Regions from separate parts of the Streptomyces sp. NBC_00461 genome, predicted to be linked through region 1. Evidence: riboswitches for the same ligand, from Rfam matches in the RefSeq annotation. Region 1 holds a riboswitch; the other holds the start of a gene.
What was found. Region 1 has a riboswitch for cobalamin ahead of OG870_RS41275 (CbtB domain-containing protein). Riboswitches for the same ligand answer to the same signal wherever they lie in the genome.
Positions count from the first base shown of each region.

Region 2: another riboswitch for cobalamin. It lies ahead of OG870_RS30795 (ribonucleoside-diphosphate reductase subunit alpha); the one in region 1 lies ahead of OG870_RS41275 (CbtB domain-containing protein).

Region 1 is NZ_CP107902.1:8,905,659-8,913,235, reverse strand. Features, by position in the region: gene OG870_RS41290 (class I SAM-dependent methyltransferase) at 1-14, shown strand, start outside; gene OG870_RS41285 (glutaredoxin domain-containing protein) at 115-552, shown strand; gene OG870_RS41280 (histidine phosphatase family protein) at 643-1,233, shown strand; gene OG870_RS41275 (CbtB domain-containing protein) at 1,359-1,580, opposite strand; cobalamin riboswitch at 1,616-1,775, opposite strand; gene OG870_RS41270 (methylmalonyl-CoA mutase family protein) at 1,925-3,739, shown strand; gene scpA (methylmalonyl-CoA mutase) at 3,739-5,913, shown strand; gene meaB (methylmalonyl Co-A mutase-associated GTPase MeaB) at 5,910-6,893, shown strand; gene OG870_RS41255 (precorrin-8X methylmutase) at 7,074-7,577, shown strand, end outside.
Region 2 is NZ_CP107902.1:6,556,880-6,564,456, reverse strand. Features, by position in the region: gene OG870_RS30825 (carbohydrate ABC transporter permease) at 1-356, opposite strand, end outside; gene OG870_RS30820 (extracellular solute-binding protein) at 458-1,741, opposite strand; gene OG870_RS30815 (GntR family transcriptional regulator) at 2,048-2,812, shown strand; gene OG870_RS30810 (DUF3311 domain-containing protein) at 3,002-3,265, shown strand; gene mctP (monocarboxylate uptake permease MctP) at 3,262-4,890, shown strand; gene OG870_RS30800 (GNAT family N-acetyltransferase) at 4,965-5,456, shown strand; cobalamin riboswitch at 5,519-5,647, shown strand; gene OG870_RS30795 (ribonucleoside-diphosphate reductase subunit alpha) at 5,769-7,577, shown strand, end outside.

The DNA of each region.
Region 1 (7,577 bases):
CGGGCCACGCATGAACACGGTCCGGTGAACGACGCCTCAAGTGATTCACCCGGTGACCGTCCGGAAGATCGGCCGGCGTTCGCCGGGTGTCGGCTCGTCGATAGCCTTGTCCTCATGACGCGCGCTTGGATCCTCCCGATGCTGTTCGTGCTCTGCGGCTCGTTCGTTGCGGCTGCTCTGCTCGTCGCGGGGGCCCCGACCGCAGCCGCGGCGCTCCTGGTCGTGTTTGTGCTGTTCGCGGGTATCAACTCACCGCTGATCTTCCCGAAGTCGGTCGGTGCGATGGAGGCACAACGCCGCAGCGCGGTCGACGGCCGGCCGGTCGTCTTCTGGCGGCCTGGCTGCACGTACTGCATCCGCCTGCGCCTCCGGTTGGGCCGAAGCGCCCGCCAGTTGCACTGGGTCGACATCTGGCGGGACCCGGCCGGGGCGACAGCGGTGAGGGCGGCCAACGACGGCAACGAGACCGTGCCGACCGTCGTCGTGGCGGGCCGGCCGCACACCAATCCCGATCCTGAGTGGGTACGCGCACAGCTCTCCCGCTCCGCGTGATCACCGGGGTGCCCTACGGGCGCCCCGTCGCCCCGCCGTCCGCCGTCCGTCGCCCCGCAGTAGTCAAACAGGCAGAACAGGAGTCACGGCGTGACCAGCCGCGTCACCTTCGTCTCACCCGCCATGAACCGATCCGTGCGGGAGGCCCGGTTCGACGACGGCAGTCCGCTCGACGCCGGTGGCGCAGCTCGCGCCCGGTCGGCCGCCGGCACGCTGTCCGCGGCCGACCGGGTCCTGGTCTCCCCCACGGTGCGCTGCCGGGAGACGGCCTCGGCCCTCGGTCTCGTCGCCGTGGAGGCGCCCGAGCTGGGCGGCATGGACATGGGCCGCTGGCGGGGCCGGACGCTCGGCGAGGTCAGTGCCGAAGAACCGGACCAGGTGGCCCACTGGCTGGCGGACCCTGCCGCGGCGCCGCACGGCGGGGAGTCCGTGCGGGCCCTCTGCGAACGCGTCGGCCGGTGGCTGGAGGCGACCGCGCAGACCGACGGCCGCACGCTCGTCGTGGTGGAGCCGGAGATCGTGCGGGCCACGGTGGTGAGGGTCCTCGCGGCGCATGAGGCCACGTTCTGGCGGCTCGATGTGCCTCCCCTGACGGCGACCGAGATCAGTGGACGCTCGGGGCGCTGGAACCTGCGGCTGGGGCAGACGCTCGGAGCGCGGGAGCCCGAGGGCGGACACTGACGCGGACAGGGGTGCCGGGAAGACGCCAAAGGGCCCCCGATGGTCCGGGGGCCCTCAAGGCGGTGGGTGGTTCAACCACTCAGTGGGGTACGGGAGTTGCCTGCCCCCATTGTGCGGTGTCTCCGTCAGTGGCAGGGGAAGCCGAGGAGGTGACGGGCGTCGTGCACCCACTCGTGTACGCCTTCGCCGGAGACGACGGAGGTGGCGCCCTGCTCGGCGCCGACGAAATAGAGCAGGACCAGCATCAGGACGCCGAAGAAGACCGCCCAGGGGGCTATCGCGTTCAGCGGCAGCTTGGCGGGTACGACAGGGGTGGCGGGTGTCGGCTGGGCGACGGTCTGCGCCATGGCAGAACCTCCTCGGGAGTACGCGTCCCATCTCAGTGGTGCACATGACGACAGCTGCGGGTCTGACTCGCGAGGCGTTCCGCCCGTACGGGGGGCCGTCCCGTTCACAGTGGCGCGACCGTGCCGGACTCTCACCGGCTTCCGCTCTGTCGTCGTCAACAACCCCGTGACAGTACCGTCTGACGGGAACATGGCCAAGGGCGCATGACCTGGATGATGTCCGTCGTGACCCCACCGGAGGATCAAGGTCGGGGGGTGAGAGACCGGGGTCACAATGTGATGGAGGGCAAGGTCACAGCCGTGCCCTCTGCTGCTCCTTTGTCGATCTGTCCTAGCATCCGAGCATGACGGTCCTGCCTGACGACGGGCTCACGCTGGCCGCCGAGTTCCCTGACGCGAACCTTGAACAGTGGCACGGCCTGGTGGCCGGCGTCCTGCGCAAGTCGGGCAAGGAAGTCTCCGGCGCGGCGGCGGAAGACGCCCTGTCCACCGCGCTGGAGGACGGGCTGCGCACCCGCCCCCTCTACACCGCGCTCGATGCCGCACCCGACCCGGGTCTCCCCGGCTTCGCGCCGTTCGTGCGCGCGAGCCGCGCCGAGGGGAACACCGCCGGCGGCTGGGACGTACGCCAGCGGCACACGGTCGCCGACAACGGCGCGGCACTCACGGACCTGGAGAACGGCGTCACCTCGCTCTGGCTGGTCCTGGGCGAGAGCGAGGGCGGCATCCCGGTGTCGTCGCTCGGCCGGGTCTTGGACGGCGTGTACCTCGACCTGGCGCCTGTCGTTCTCGACGCGGGCAGCGAAGTCGAGCCCGCCGCACGGGAGTTGCTGCGGATCTACGAGGAGCGGGGCGTCGCCAAGGAGGCGGTGCGCGGCAGTCTGGGCGCCGATCCGCTGGGGCACGAGGCTCGTACGGGCAGCGCGTCGGACTTCGCTCCGGTGGCCTCCCTCGCCCTGCGCTGCGCCGAGGAGTACCCGGGGCTGCGGGCACTGACCGTGGACGCGCTGCCGTACCACGAGGCGGGCGGTTCGGCGGCGCAGGAGCTGGGCTCCTCACTGGCGAGTGGTGTCGCCTATCTGCGTGAGCTGACCGAGGCGGGGCTGAGCGTCGAACAGGCCTGCGCGCAGCTGGAGTTCCGCTACGCGGCGACGGCCGACCAGTTCCTGACCATCGCCAAGCTGCGGGCGGCGCGCCGGCTGTGGGCGCGGGTGGCCGAGGTGTGCGGGGCGCCGGGCGCCGGCGCGCAGCTGCAGCACGTGGTGACCTCGCCGGTGATGATGACGCGCCGCGACCCCTGGGTGAACATGCTGCGCGCGACGATCGCCACGCTGGCCGCCGGAGTCGGCGGCGCCGACGCCGTCACCGTGCTCCCCTTCGACCACGCACTCGGTCTGCCGGACGCCTTCGCGCGCCGCATCGCGCGCAACACCTCGACGATCCTGGTCGAGGAATCGCATCTGTCCCGGGTGATCGACCCGGCGGGCGGCTCCTGGTACGTGGAGCGGCTCACCGACGAACTCGCCCACGCGGGCTGGGAGTTCTTCCGCCACATCGAGGGACTCGGCGGCCAGGCGGCCGCCCTGCGCTCGGGCCGGCTCGGTGCGGACCTGGCGGCCACGTGGGAGGCGCGCAGCGCGAAGCTCGCCAGGCGCCGCGAACCCATCACCGGCGTCAGCGAGTTCCCGCACCTCGGCGAGAAGCCCGTGGAGCGCGCCCCCGCGCCCCCGTCATCCTCCGGTGGCCTGCCGCGCGTGCGGCGCGACGAGGCGTACGAGGCCCTGCGCGCCCGCTCCGACGCCCACCTCGCGGCGACCGGATCCCGGCCGCGTCTCTTCCTGGCCACCATCGGCCCCGCCGCCGCCCACACCGCGCGCACGACCTTCGCCGCCAACCTCTTCCAGGCCGGCGGTGTCGAGCCCGTCACCGAGGGCACGTTCGAGGACAGCGGCGCCACCGAGGTCTGCCTGTGCTCCAGCGACGCGCTGTACGAGGAACAGGCCGAGGGCGTCGTACAGACCCTCAGGGCGGCGGGCGCACGGCACGTGTTCCTCGCCGGCCGGCCCGGGCAGTACACCGACGTGGACTCCTACGTCTTCGCGGGCTGCGACGCCGTCGCCGTGCTCACCGCCACCCTCGACCGCATGGGAGTGTCCTGATGGGAATCCCCGACTTCACCGGCATCGAGCTGGGGACCCCGACCACCGACGGCGGCGCCGACGAGTGGCGTACGGCCGTGAAGAACGCCACGCAGGGGGCCGAGCCCGTCTGGGAGACGCCGGAGGGCATCGCGGTCAAGCCGCTCTACACCGGCCGTGACCTGGAGGGCCTGGACTTCCTGGAGACGTACCCGGGCGTCGCGCCGTACCTGCGCGGCCCGTACCCGACGATGTACGTCAACCAGCCCTGGACGATCCGCCAGTACGCGGGCTTCTCCACCGCCGAGGAGTCCAACGCCTTCTACCGCCGCAACCTCGCGGCCGGCCAGAAGGGCCTGTCGATCGCCTTCGACCTTCCCACGCACCGGGGTTACGACAGCGACCACCCGCGCGTGACCGGTGACGTCGGCATGGCGGGTGTGGCCATCGACTCCATCTACGACATGCGGCAGCTGTTCGACGGCATCCCGCTGGACAAGATGACCGTGTCGATGACGATGAACGGTGCCGTGCTGCCGGTGCTGGCGCTGTACATCGTGGCGGCGGAGGAACAGGGCGTCGCGCCCGAGAAGTTGGCCGGGACCATCCAGAACGACATCCTCAAGGAGTTCATGGTCCGCAACACCTACATCTACCCGCCGAAGCCGTCGATGCGGATCATCTCCGACATCTTCGCCTTCACCTCCCAGCGGATGCCCCGATACAACTCCATCTCCATCTCCGGCTATCACATCCAAGAGGCGGGTGCGACAGCCGACTTGGAGCTGGCGTACACGCTCGCGGACGGCGTGGAGTACATCCGCGCGGGCCGTGAGGCCGGCCTGGACGTGGACGCGTTCGCTCCCCGACTCTCGTTCTTCTGGGCGATCGGCATGAACTTCTTCATGGAGATCGCCAAGCTGCGGGCGGCCCGGCTGCTGTGGGCGAAGCTGGTGAAGCAGTTCGACCCGCAGAGCGCCAAGTCCCTTTCGCTGCGCACCCATTCGCAGACCTCCGGCTGGTCGCTGACCGCGCAGGACGTGTTCAACAACGTCACGCGTACCTGCGTCGAGGCGATGGCCGCGACGCAGGGCCACACGCAGTCGCTGCACACCAACGCCCTCGACGAGGCACTGGCGCTGCCCACCGACTTCTCCGCGCGCATCGCTCGCAACACCCAGCTGCTGATCCAGCAGGAGTCCGGCACGACCCGGGTCATCGACCCGTGGGGCGGCAGCGCCTACGTCGAGAAGCTGACCTACGACCTCGCGCGCCGCGCCTGGCAGCACATCCAGGAGGTGGAGGCGGCGGGCGGCATGGCCAAGGCGATCGACGCCGGCATCCCCAAGCTGCGCATCGAGGAGGCCGCGGCCCGCACTCAGGCCCGGATCGACTCCGGACGCCAGCCGGTCATCGGCGTCAACAAGTACCGCGTCGACAGCGACGAGGCGATCGACGTCCTCAAGGTCGACAACTCCTCCGTGCGCACCCAGCAGATCGAGAAGTTGCGGCGGCTGCGGGCGGAGCGGGACGAGCGGGTGTGCCAGGACGCGCTCGACGCGCTCACCCGGGCCGCCGGCAGCGAGGGCAACCTGCTGGAGCTGGCCGTGAACGCGGCCCGCGCGAAGGCCACGGTCGGTGAGATCTCCGACGCCCTGGAGAAGGTGTACGGGCGGCACGCGGGACAGATCCGTACGATCTCCGGCGTGTACCGCAACGAAGCAGGCGAGTCCCCGTCCGTGGACCGCACCCGCACGCTCGTGTCCTCCTTCGAGGAGGCCGAGGGCCGCCGCCCTCGCATCCTGGTCGCCAAGATGGGCCAGGACGGCCACGACCGCGGCCAGAAGGTGATCGCCACCGCGTTCGCCGACCTCGGCTTCGACGTCGACGTCGGCCCGCTGTTCCAGACCCCGGCCGAGGTCGCCCGCCAGGCCGTCGAGGCGGACGTGCACATCGTCGGTGTCTCGTCCCTGGCCGCCGGTCACCTCACCCTCGTACCGGCACTGCGCGAGCAGCTCGCCGAGGAGGGCCGCGAGGACATCATGATCGTGGTGGGCGGTGTGATCCCGCCGCAGGATGTGCCGATCCTGCTGGACATGGGTGCGGCGGCCGTGTTCCCGCCCGGGACGGTGATCCCGGACGCGGCCCACGACCTGGTGCAGCGGCTCGCGACCGGCCTCGGGCACGACTTGTGATCGATGTCGACGCCTATGTGAAGGGAGTCCTCGTCGGGAAGCGGGCGATCATCGCGCGCGCCATCACGCTCGTCGAGTCCACCCGGCCCCAACACCGGGTGCTGGCCCAGGAGTTGCTGACCGCACTGCTTCCACACAGCGGCCGGGCCCGGCGGATCGGCGTCAGTGGTGTCCCGGGCGTGGGCAAGTCGACGTTCATCGACGCATTCGGCACGATGCTGACCTCGCTCGGACACCGGGTGGCCGTGCTCGCCGTGGACCCGTCCTCCAGCCGTACGGGCGGCTCGATCCTGGGCGACAAGACGCGCATGGAACGCCTGGCCGTCGACCCTTCCGCCTTCGTACGGCCCTCCCCCACCGCGGGCACGCTCGGCGGGGTCGCCAAGGCGACCCGTGAGTCGATCGTGGTGATGGAGGCGGCGGGTTACGACGTGGTGCTGGTGGAGACCGTCGGCGTCGGCCAGTCGGAGACCGCCGTCGCGAACATGGTCGACTCGTTCCTGCTGCTGACGCTGGCCCGCACGGGTGACCAGCTGCAGGGCATCAAGAAGGGCGTCCTGGAGCTGGCCGACGTGATCGCCGTCAACAAGGCGGACGGTCCGCACGAGCGCGACGCCCAGGCCGCCGCACGGGAGTTGGCGGGCGCGCTGCGGCTGATGCACGGCAAGGACGCGTTCTGGGCTCCGCCGGTGCTGCACTGCAGCGCCCGCGAATCGACCGGCCTGGACGCCGTCTGGGAGCGGCTGGAACAGCACCGGACCCTCCTCGACTCGACCGGCCGCCTCGCCGCCAAACGCCGCGACCAGCAGGTCGACTGGGCCTGGACGATGGTCCGCGACGAACTCCTCGGCCGCCTCCACTCGGACCCGGCCGTGCGAGCTCTCGCGCCGAGCCTGGAACAGCAGGTCAGGGACGGCAAGTTGACGGCGACACTCGCCGCCGAGCGCATCCTGGGTGCGTTCGGCGGACCGGAGGATTGACCCGGGCTCGGACCCCTACTCGGACCCGGGCCCGGCCGACGGGCGGTGGGGCAACGGCCCGTCGAGAGCCGGTCGGTATGCTCGCCGCCATGCGCCCGCCGGTCGAGAGATGGTGGGTACGGTCGCCGTCGATCCGGCCGCGGCCCGCATGCATGACCGGTAAGAGAGAGTAGAAGCACGGTGTACGAGTACGAGAAGGACGGCGCGGCGATCTACCGCCAGTCCTTTGCCACCATCCGCGCGGAAGCGGACCTCGCGGGCCTGCCCGCCGACGTCAGCCAGGTCGCGGTTCGGATGATCCACGCCTGCGGGATGGTCGACCTCGTGCGGGACCTGTCCTACACGCCCGGCGTGGTGGCCCGCGCCCGCGAGGCCCTGCGCGCCGGGGCACCGATCTTCACCGACGTCAGGATGGTGGCCAGCGGCGTGACCCGCAATCGGCTGCCCGCCGACAACGACGTGCTGTGCACCCTCTCCGACCCCGGCGTCCCCGAGTTGGCCGCGAAGCTGGGCACGACGCGCAGTGCCGCCGCGCTGGAGCTGTGGCGGGACCGGCTGGAGGGTGCGGTGGTCGCCGTCGGTAACGCGCCCACCGCCCTGTTCCGCCTCCTGGAGCTGATCGAGGAGGGAGCGCCCCGCCCGGCCGCGGTCATCGGCGTTCCGGTGGGCTTCGTGGGCGCCGCC
Region 2 (7,577 bases), 2.3 Mb from region 1:
AGCACCATGGTGAAGATGACCGAGCCGGCGGCGAAGACGATCGTGCGCACCACGACCTGCCAGAACTCGCCGTCGCCCAGTACGCCGCTGAAGTTGTCGAACCCGACCCAGTCGGCCGGCTGGAAGCCCCACAGCTGGGACTGCCCGAACTTCTGCAAGGAGAGGGTGACCAGGCGGACCAGCGGATAGCCGAGGACCAGCGCCAGGATCAGCAGGCAGGGGGCGAGCAGCAGCCACGGCGTGGCCGAGCCGCCCGAAGTCCGGGCTCTGCGTGGGTACTTGGTGACCGGCGCCGGTGGCGGCGCCTGCCGCGGCGGCGGCACCTTGGCGGGGGTGGTCGTGTCTGCGGCACTCATGGCGCGCTCCTCAGCGGTCCCTCAGGTCGTACGAAAGCGAAACCCGTACGGGCGTACGGGAAGCAGGGCCCTGTCGGCGCAACAGAGCCCTGCTCCGAAGGTCACTTGGTGTTGATGACCTTGTCGATCGCGGCGTCCGCGTCCTTCGCGGCTGCCTCGACCGACTTCTTGCCGGTGCCGATGTTCTGCAGCATGGTCTGCAGGACCTGGGCCTTCTCGACCTGGCCCCAGCCCGGCGCCATCGGGACGAACCAGTTGGACTCGGCCGCGGTGGCCGGGACCGCCGTCGCGGGGTCGTTCTTCAGGGTCGCGAGGTCGGTCTTGTTGTTGGGCAGGTTGCCCTTGGCGATCAGGCCCTTCTGGCCGGAGGGGCCGGTGAAGGCGTTGATCCACTCGGCGGCGACGGCCTGCGCCTTGGACTTCACCGGGATGGCGAGGTCGGAGCCGCCGAGGAAGACGGGCATGTTCTTGCCGGACGGACCGGGCATCACGAAGTTCTCGAGGTTGTTCTTGAGCTTGCCGGTCTTGTCGTTCTTCGGGTCGGCGGAGGTCGCCCCCTCCCACGCGGCGCCGAAGATCATGCTGGACTTGCCCTGGCCGTAGACGATGTAACGGTCGGACTCGTCCTTGGTCTTGTCGCCGTGCATGTACTTGTCGACGACGTTCTTGAACTCGGTGAGGCCCTTGACGGACTCCGGCGAGGAGAGGTTCGCCTTCCACTGGCCGCCCGACTCCTCGGCGATGGAACCGCCGGCGTCGTAGACGAAGGACATGGCCGCGTACCAGTCGCGGGTGGGCTGGTACCAGGCGGAGAACTTGTCGCCCTCCTTCTTCTGCACCTTGTCGAGGGCGGCGGTGAGTTCGGCGTACGTCTTCGGCGGGGTCTTGACGCCGGCCGAGGCGAACACGTCCTTGCGCCAGTTGGCGACGCGGCCACCCGCGTAGTACGGGACGCCGTAGGTCTTGCCGCCGTACGTGACCGAGGCCTTGAGGCCGTCGAGCCAGGCGGAGGAGTTGGTGAACTTCGAGGCGTCGACGGGGGCGAAGGCGCCCTTGACCATGTAGCCGAGCATCTCGGTGTTGCCCATCTCGACCACGTCCGGCGCCTTGTCGGTGGCGAGGACGGCGTCGAGCTTGGTGTTCTTGTCCGGCCAGCCGTAGTACTCGTGGTTGATCTTGATGCCGGGATGCGCCTTCTTGACCGAGGCGTCGGCGGCCTTCACCAGGTCAGGCCAGTTGTTCTGGGCGTCGACGGTGAGCCAGACGGTCAGTTCCTTGGCGTCCGCGCCGCTGTTGGAAGAGCCCTTGTCGTCATTGCCGCCGCACGCGGCGATGGAGACCATCATGCCCGCGATACCGATCGCGACTGTCAGCTTGCGCTTCACGCCACCCTCCTCAGGGATGCCACACCCCCCCGCCCATGGGCCGGGACCTGGACCAATGGTGTAGACCAGTACCCGGAGCTTGGACCAGACCAAAACGCCTGTCAAGGGTGTGGGAAAAGGCCCTGACCAGCTGTTATGCGACCTACATATGCAGGAACCTTTAAGTAAGAAGCCAGCGAAAACAGTGAGGCCGGAGTACTCTCTTCCGCTAGACCACTTGGGCTTGTGGACTAGACCAAAAGAGGTGGCGACGGTATACAGAAGGGATCACGACGTGAGCCGCATCCGGAGCCGGGAAGGCAGAGCATGACCACCGATGTCAGCAGTGCGGAGAACGAGGGCGGGGCGAGTGTCCGTACCGCGCGCGTGCCCAAGTACTACCGCCTGAAGAAGCACCTGCTCGACATGACGGAGACGCAGTCTCCCGGCACGCCGGTACCGCCCGAGCGCACGCTGGCCGCCGAGTTCGACACCTCCCGCACGACGGTGCGCCAGGCCCTCCAGGAGCTGGTGGTCGAGGGGCGCCTGGAGCGGATCCAGGGCAAGGGCACGTTCGTGGCCAAGCCGAAGGTCTCGCAGGCGCTCCAACTCACCTCGTACACCGAGGACATGCGCGCCCAGGGACTCGAACCCACCTCGCAGCTGCTGGACATCGGCTACATCACCGCCGACGACCGCCTCGCCGAACTGCTCGACATCACGGCCGGCGGCCGGGTGCTGCGGATCGAACGCCTCCGGATGGCCAACGCCGAACCGATGGCCATCGAGACCACGCACCTGAGCGCCAAGCGCTTCCCGGCCCTCCGCAGGTCCCTGGTCAAGTACACGTCCCTCTACACCGCGCTCGCCGAGGTCTACGACGTCCATCTCGCCGAGGCCGAGGAGACCATCGAGACCTCGCTGGCCACCCCGCGCGAGGCAGGCCTGCTCGGCACCGACGTGGGCCTGCCGATGCTGATGCTGTCCCGGCACTCACTGGACCGGGGGGGCCAGCCGGTGGAGTGGGTGCGGTCGGTGTACCGGGGGGACCGCTACAAGTTCGTGGCGCGGCTGAAGAGGCCTGTCGACTGAGAGCCCTGACGGGGCGTGGGGAGCGACGACCAGCCGCCCGCACGCCGCTGTTGACACCGATGTCGGGCCTTCACCGAATCGACATACCGATATGCGGACGAGGTCTTCCGTTCCCGTGACACGGTGACCTAGATTGCCTGCGCATTACACAGGTGATCACAGGTGATCGTGAGGGGACGGAGCCGCAACATGTCCGAAGTGCCCGAAGTGAGACCACCGATGGTGACACCGGTCCGTGTGGTCATCGCCCTCTGCCTGATCGCACCGTTCGTGGCGATGCTGTGGGTCGGCTCCTACGCCAAGACGGACCCGGCGTTCATCGGGATCCCGTTCTTCTACTGGTACCAGATGCTGTGGGTGGTCATCTCCACGGCGCTGACCATGACCGCGTACAAGCTGTGGCAGCGTGACCAGCGCGCCCGCGCCTCACAGAAGGGCGGTGCGCCGGAATGAACGACGGCGTGAACGGCGTCGCACTCGGCGTCTTCATCTTCTTCTTCCTGGCCGTCACGGCCATGGGCTTCCTGGCCGCCCGCTGGCGCAAGGCCGAGAACGAGCAGAGCCTGGACGAATGGGGCCTGGGCGGACGGTCGTTCGGCACCTGGGTCACCTGGTTCCTGCTCGGCGGCGACCTGTACACCGCCTACACCTTCGTGGCGGTCCCGGCGGCGATCTACGCGGCGGGCGCGGCCGGCTTCTTCGCGGTGCCGTACACCATCCTCGTGTACCCGCTGATCTTCACGTTCCTGCCCCGCCTGTGGTCGGTCTCGCACCGGCACGGGTACGTGACGACCTCGGACTTCGTGCGCGGCCGCTTCGGCTCGAAGGGGCTGTCGCTGGCGGTCGCCGTCACCGGCATCCTGGCCACCATGCCGTACATCGCGCTCCAACTGGTCGGCATCCAGGCCGTCCTCGACGTGATGGGAGTGGGCGGCGGCGAGAACACCAACTGGTTCGTGAAGGACCTGCCGCTGCTGATCGCGTTCGGCGTGCTGGCGGCCTACACGTACTCCTCGGGTCTGCGGGCCCCCGCGCTGATCGCGTTCGTGAAGGACGGGCTGATCTACCTCGTCATCGCGGTGGCGATCATCTACATCCCGATCAAGCTGGGCGGCTTCGACGACATCTTCGCGAAGGCGGGTCACGCGTTCGCGCAGACCAACCCGGCGACGGGCAAGCCGCGCGGTGCGCTGGCGCCGGCCGAGCCGGGCCAATGGACGTACGCCACACTGGCGTTGGGCTCCGCGCTCGCGCTCTTCATGTACCCGCACTCGATCACGGCGACGCTGTCCTCGAAGAGCCGCAACGTGATCCGCCGCAACACCACGATCCTGCCGCTGTACTCCCTGATGCTGGGCCTCCTCGCCCTGCTGGGCTTCATGGCGATCGCGGCGGGGGTCAAGGTCACGAACGGGCAGCTGGCGATCCCGCAGCTGTTCGAGAACATGTTCCCCGACTGGTTCGCGGGCGTGGCCTTCGCGGCGATCGGCATCGGCGCCCTCGTCCCGGCGGCCATCATGTCGATCGCGGCCGCGAACCTCTTCACCCGCAACATCTACAAGGACTTCATCAAGCCGGACGCGACGCCCGCGCAGGAGACCAAGGTCTCCAAGCTGGTCTCGCTGCTGGTGAAGGTGGGCGCGCTCGTCTTCGTCCTCACCATGGACAAGACGGTCGCGATCAACTTCCAGCTCCTGGGCGGCATCTGGATCCTGCAGACCTTCCCGGCCCTGGTCGGCGGTCTGTTCACCCGCTGGTTCCACCGCTGGGCGCTGCTCGCGGGCTGGGCGGTCGGCATGGTCTACGGCACCCTCGCCGCGTACGGCGTCGCCTCGCCGACGCAGAAGCACTTCGGCGGCTCGGCCAAGGAGATCCCCGGCATCGGGGAGATCGGCTACATCGGCCTGACGGCGTTCGTCCTGAACGTGGTGGTGACGGTGGTCCTGACCTTCGTCCTCAAGGCCGTGAAGGCCCCGGAGGGCATCGACGAGACCAGGCCGGAGGACTACACGGCGGACGCGGGCGACGCGGGCGTCCAGGTGGCACTGCCTCCGGCGACCGCGGGGACGTCCCACTAGCGGTTACGGCGATCAGCGGGCCGTCGGAGTAATCCGGCGGCCCGTTGTCGTACCCGTCCGGCAGACTCGGGACCATGGACATCGTGATCAGGCAGGCGGAGCCCGAAGAGTACGAGACCATCGGCGAGATCACCGCCCAGGCCTACCTTCAGGACGGCCTGCTCACCTTCGGCGAGAGCGTCGGCGAGTTGAGGGACGTCGCCAAGCGAGCGGCCGCCGCCGAGGTGCTGGTCGCCGACCTGGGTGGCCGGCCGGTCGGAGGCGTCACCTACGTCCCGTCCGGCGGCCCCATGGCAGACCTGGCCGGCCCGGGAGAGGCCGAGATACGCATGCTGGCCGTCGACAGGGCAGCCCGCGGCCGAGGCGCGGGAGAAGCCCTCGTACGCGCCTGTGTCGACCGGGCAAGAGCCGCGGAGTGCACCGGCATCGTCCTGTGCACCCAGCCGCTCATGCATGCCGCCCACCGCATCTACGAACGCGCCGGATTCGTCCGCACCCCCGGGCGCGACTGGAACCCGATCCCGGGCCACGACTTCACACTCCTCACCTATGAGTTGACGCTCTGACACGCTCCGAAATCACCGCGACACAACATATGGGGGTGCCGTCCTCACCCGGCACAAGATGTATGCTCATGCTCGCTGTCGTCGCAGGGGAATCCGGTGCGAATCCGGAACTGTCCCGCAACGGTGTACTCATGCGTGTTCGCACACGTATGGGCGTCAGTCCGAGGACCTGCCGACAGTGCGCCCGGCCGAACCGTCCGGGTGCTCAGACGTCCGGGCCTCGTGGAATGGGCCGGTGGACGCGACGCCGTGCGCGCTCGTGCTTCCCCCTGCCCTCCGCAAGGCCCCGTGCCGAGCGAGGGAGAGCCCCACGTGACCATCGCGCCAGCCGAACCGGCTTCAGCGACACCGTCCGCGACAACGGCGACAACGGACGGCCCGGGAACCGCACTGCTGCGGACCCTGACCGAGCTGACCGCCGGCCTCCCCGGAGCCGACCCCGGCCGGGTCGCCGCCGCCGCGCTGCGCGGCCGCTCGGCGCAGGCGGACGAGGCGGAGCTGCGCGAGCTGGCCACGGAGGCGGCCGCCGGGCTCATCTCGGAGGACCCCGTGTACTCGCGGCTGGCCGCGCGTCTGCTCACCATCAGCATCGCCGCCGAGGCCGCCTCGCAGGGCGTCACCACCTTCACCGAGTCGGTCGAAGTGGGCCACCGGGAAGGGCTCGTCGCCGACCGCACGGCGGAGTTCGTCCGCCTGCACGCCGCGCGCCTCGACGCACTCGTGGACCCCGAGGCGGACGACCGCTTCGGCTACTTCGGCCTGCGCACCCTCCACAGCCGTTACCTGCTCCGGCACCCGATCACCCGCCGGGTGATCGAGACGCCCCAGCACTTCATGCTGCGTGTCGCCGCCGGTCTCGCCGACGACACCCCGTCCGCTTCGGAAACGGGCCCCCGCCCGGTGGACGAAGTCGCCGCGCTCTACGGCCTGATGAGCCGCCTCGACTACCTCCCCTCCTCCCCCACCCTCTTCAACTCCGGCACCCGGCACCCCCAGATGTCGTCCTGCTACCTCCTCGACTCCCCGCTCGACGAGCTGGACTCCATCTACGACCGCTACCACCAGGTCGCCCGCCTCTCCAAGCACGCCGGCGGAATCGGCCTCGCCTACTCCCGTGTCCGCAGCCGCGGTTCACTGATCCGCGGCACCAACGGGCACTCCAACGGCATCGTCCCGTTCCTCAAGACCCTCGACGCCTCGGTGGCCGCCGTGAACCAGGGCGGCCGGCGCAAGGGCGCGGCCGCCGTCTACCTGGAGACCTGGCACTCCGACATCGAGGAGTTCCTGGAGCTGCGCGACAACACCGGTGAGGACGCCCGCCGTACGCACAACCTGAACCTGGCGCACTGGATCCCCGACGAGTTCATGCGCCGGGTGAACGCCGACGAGCCGTGGAGCCTGTTCTCCCCCGCCGACGTGCCCGAGCTGGTCGACCTGTGGGGTGCGGAGTTCGATGCCGCGTACCGCAGGGCGGAGGCGGCGGGCCTCGCCCGCAGGACCATCCCGGCCCGCGAACTCTACGGCCGCATGATGCGCACCCTGGCCCAGACCGGCAACGGCTGGATGACCTTCAAGGACGCCTCCAACCGCACCGCCAACCAGACGGCCGAGCCGGGCCACGTCGTCCACTCCTCCAACCTCTGCACGGAGATCCTGGAGGTCACCGACGACGGCGAGACGGCGGTGTGCAACCTGGGTTCGGTGAACCTGGCGGCGTTCGTGGCCGGTCAGGACATCGACTGGGAACGGCTCGACGAGACCGTCCGCACGGCCGTCACCTTCCTCGACCGCGTCGTCGACATCAACTTCTACCCCACCGAGCAGGCCGGCCGGTCGAACGCGCGCTGGCGCCCCGTCGGCCTCGGCGCCATGGGCCTGCAGGACGTCTTCTTCAAGCTGCGCCTGCCCTTCGACTCGCCCGCGGCCCGCCGGCTCTCCACCCGCATCGCCGAGCGCATCATGCTCGCCGCGTACGAGGCCTCCGCCGACCTCGCCGAGCGCAACGGCCCGGTGCCGGCCTGGGAGAAGACCCGTACGGCCAGGGGAGTCCTGCACCCCGACCACTACGACACGCAACACGCCTGGCCGGAGCGCTGGGCGGCGCTGCGCGAGCGCATCGCG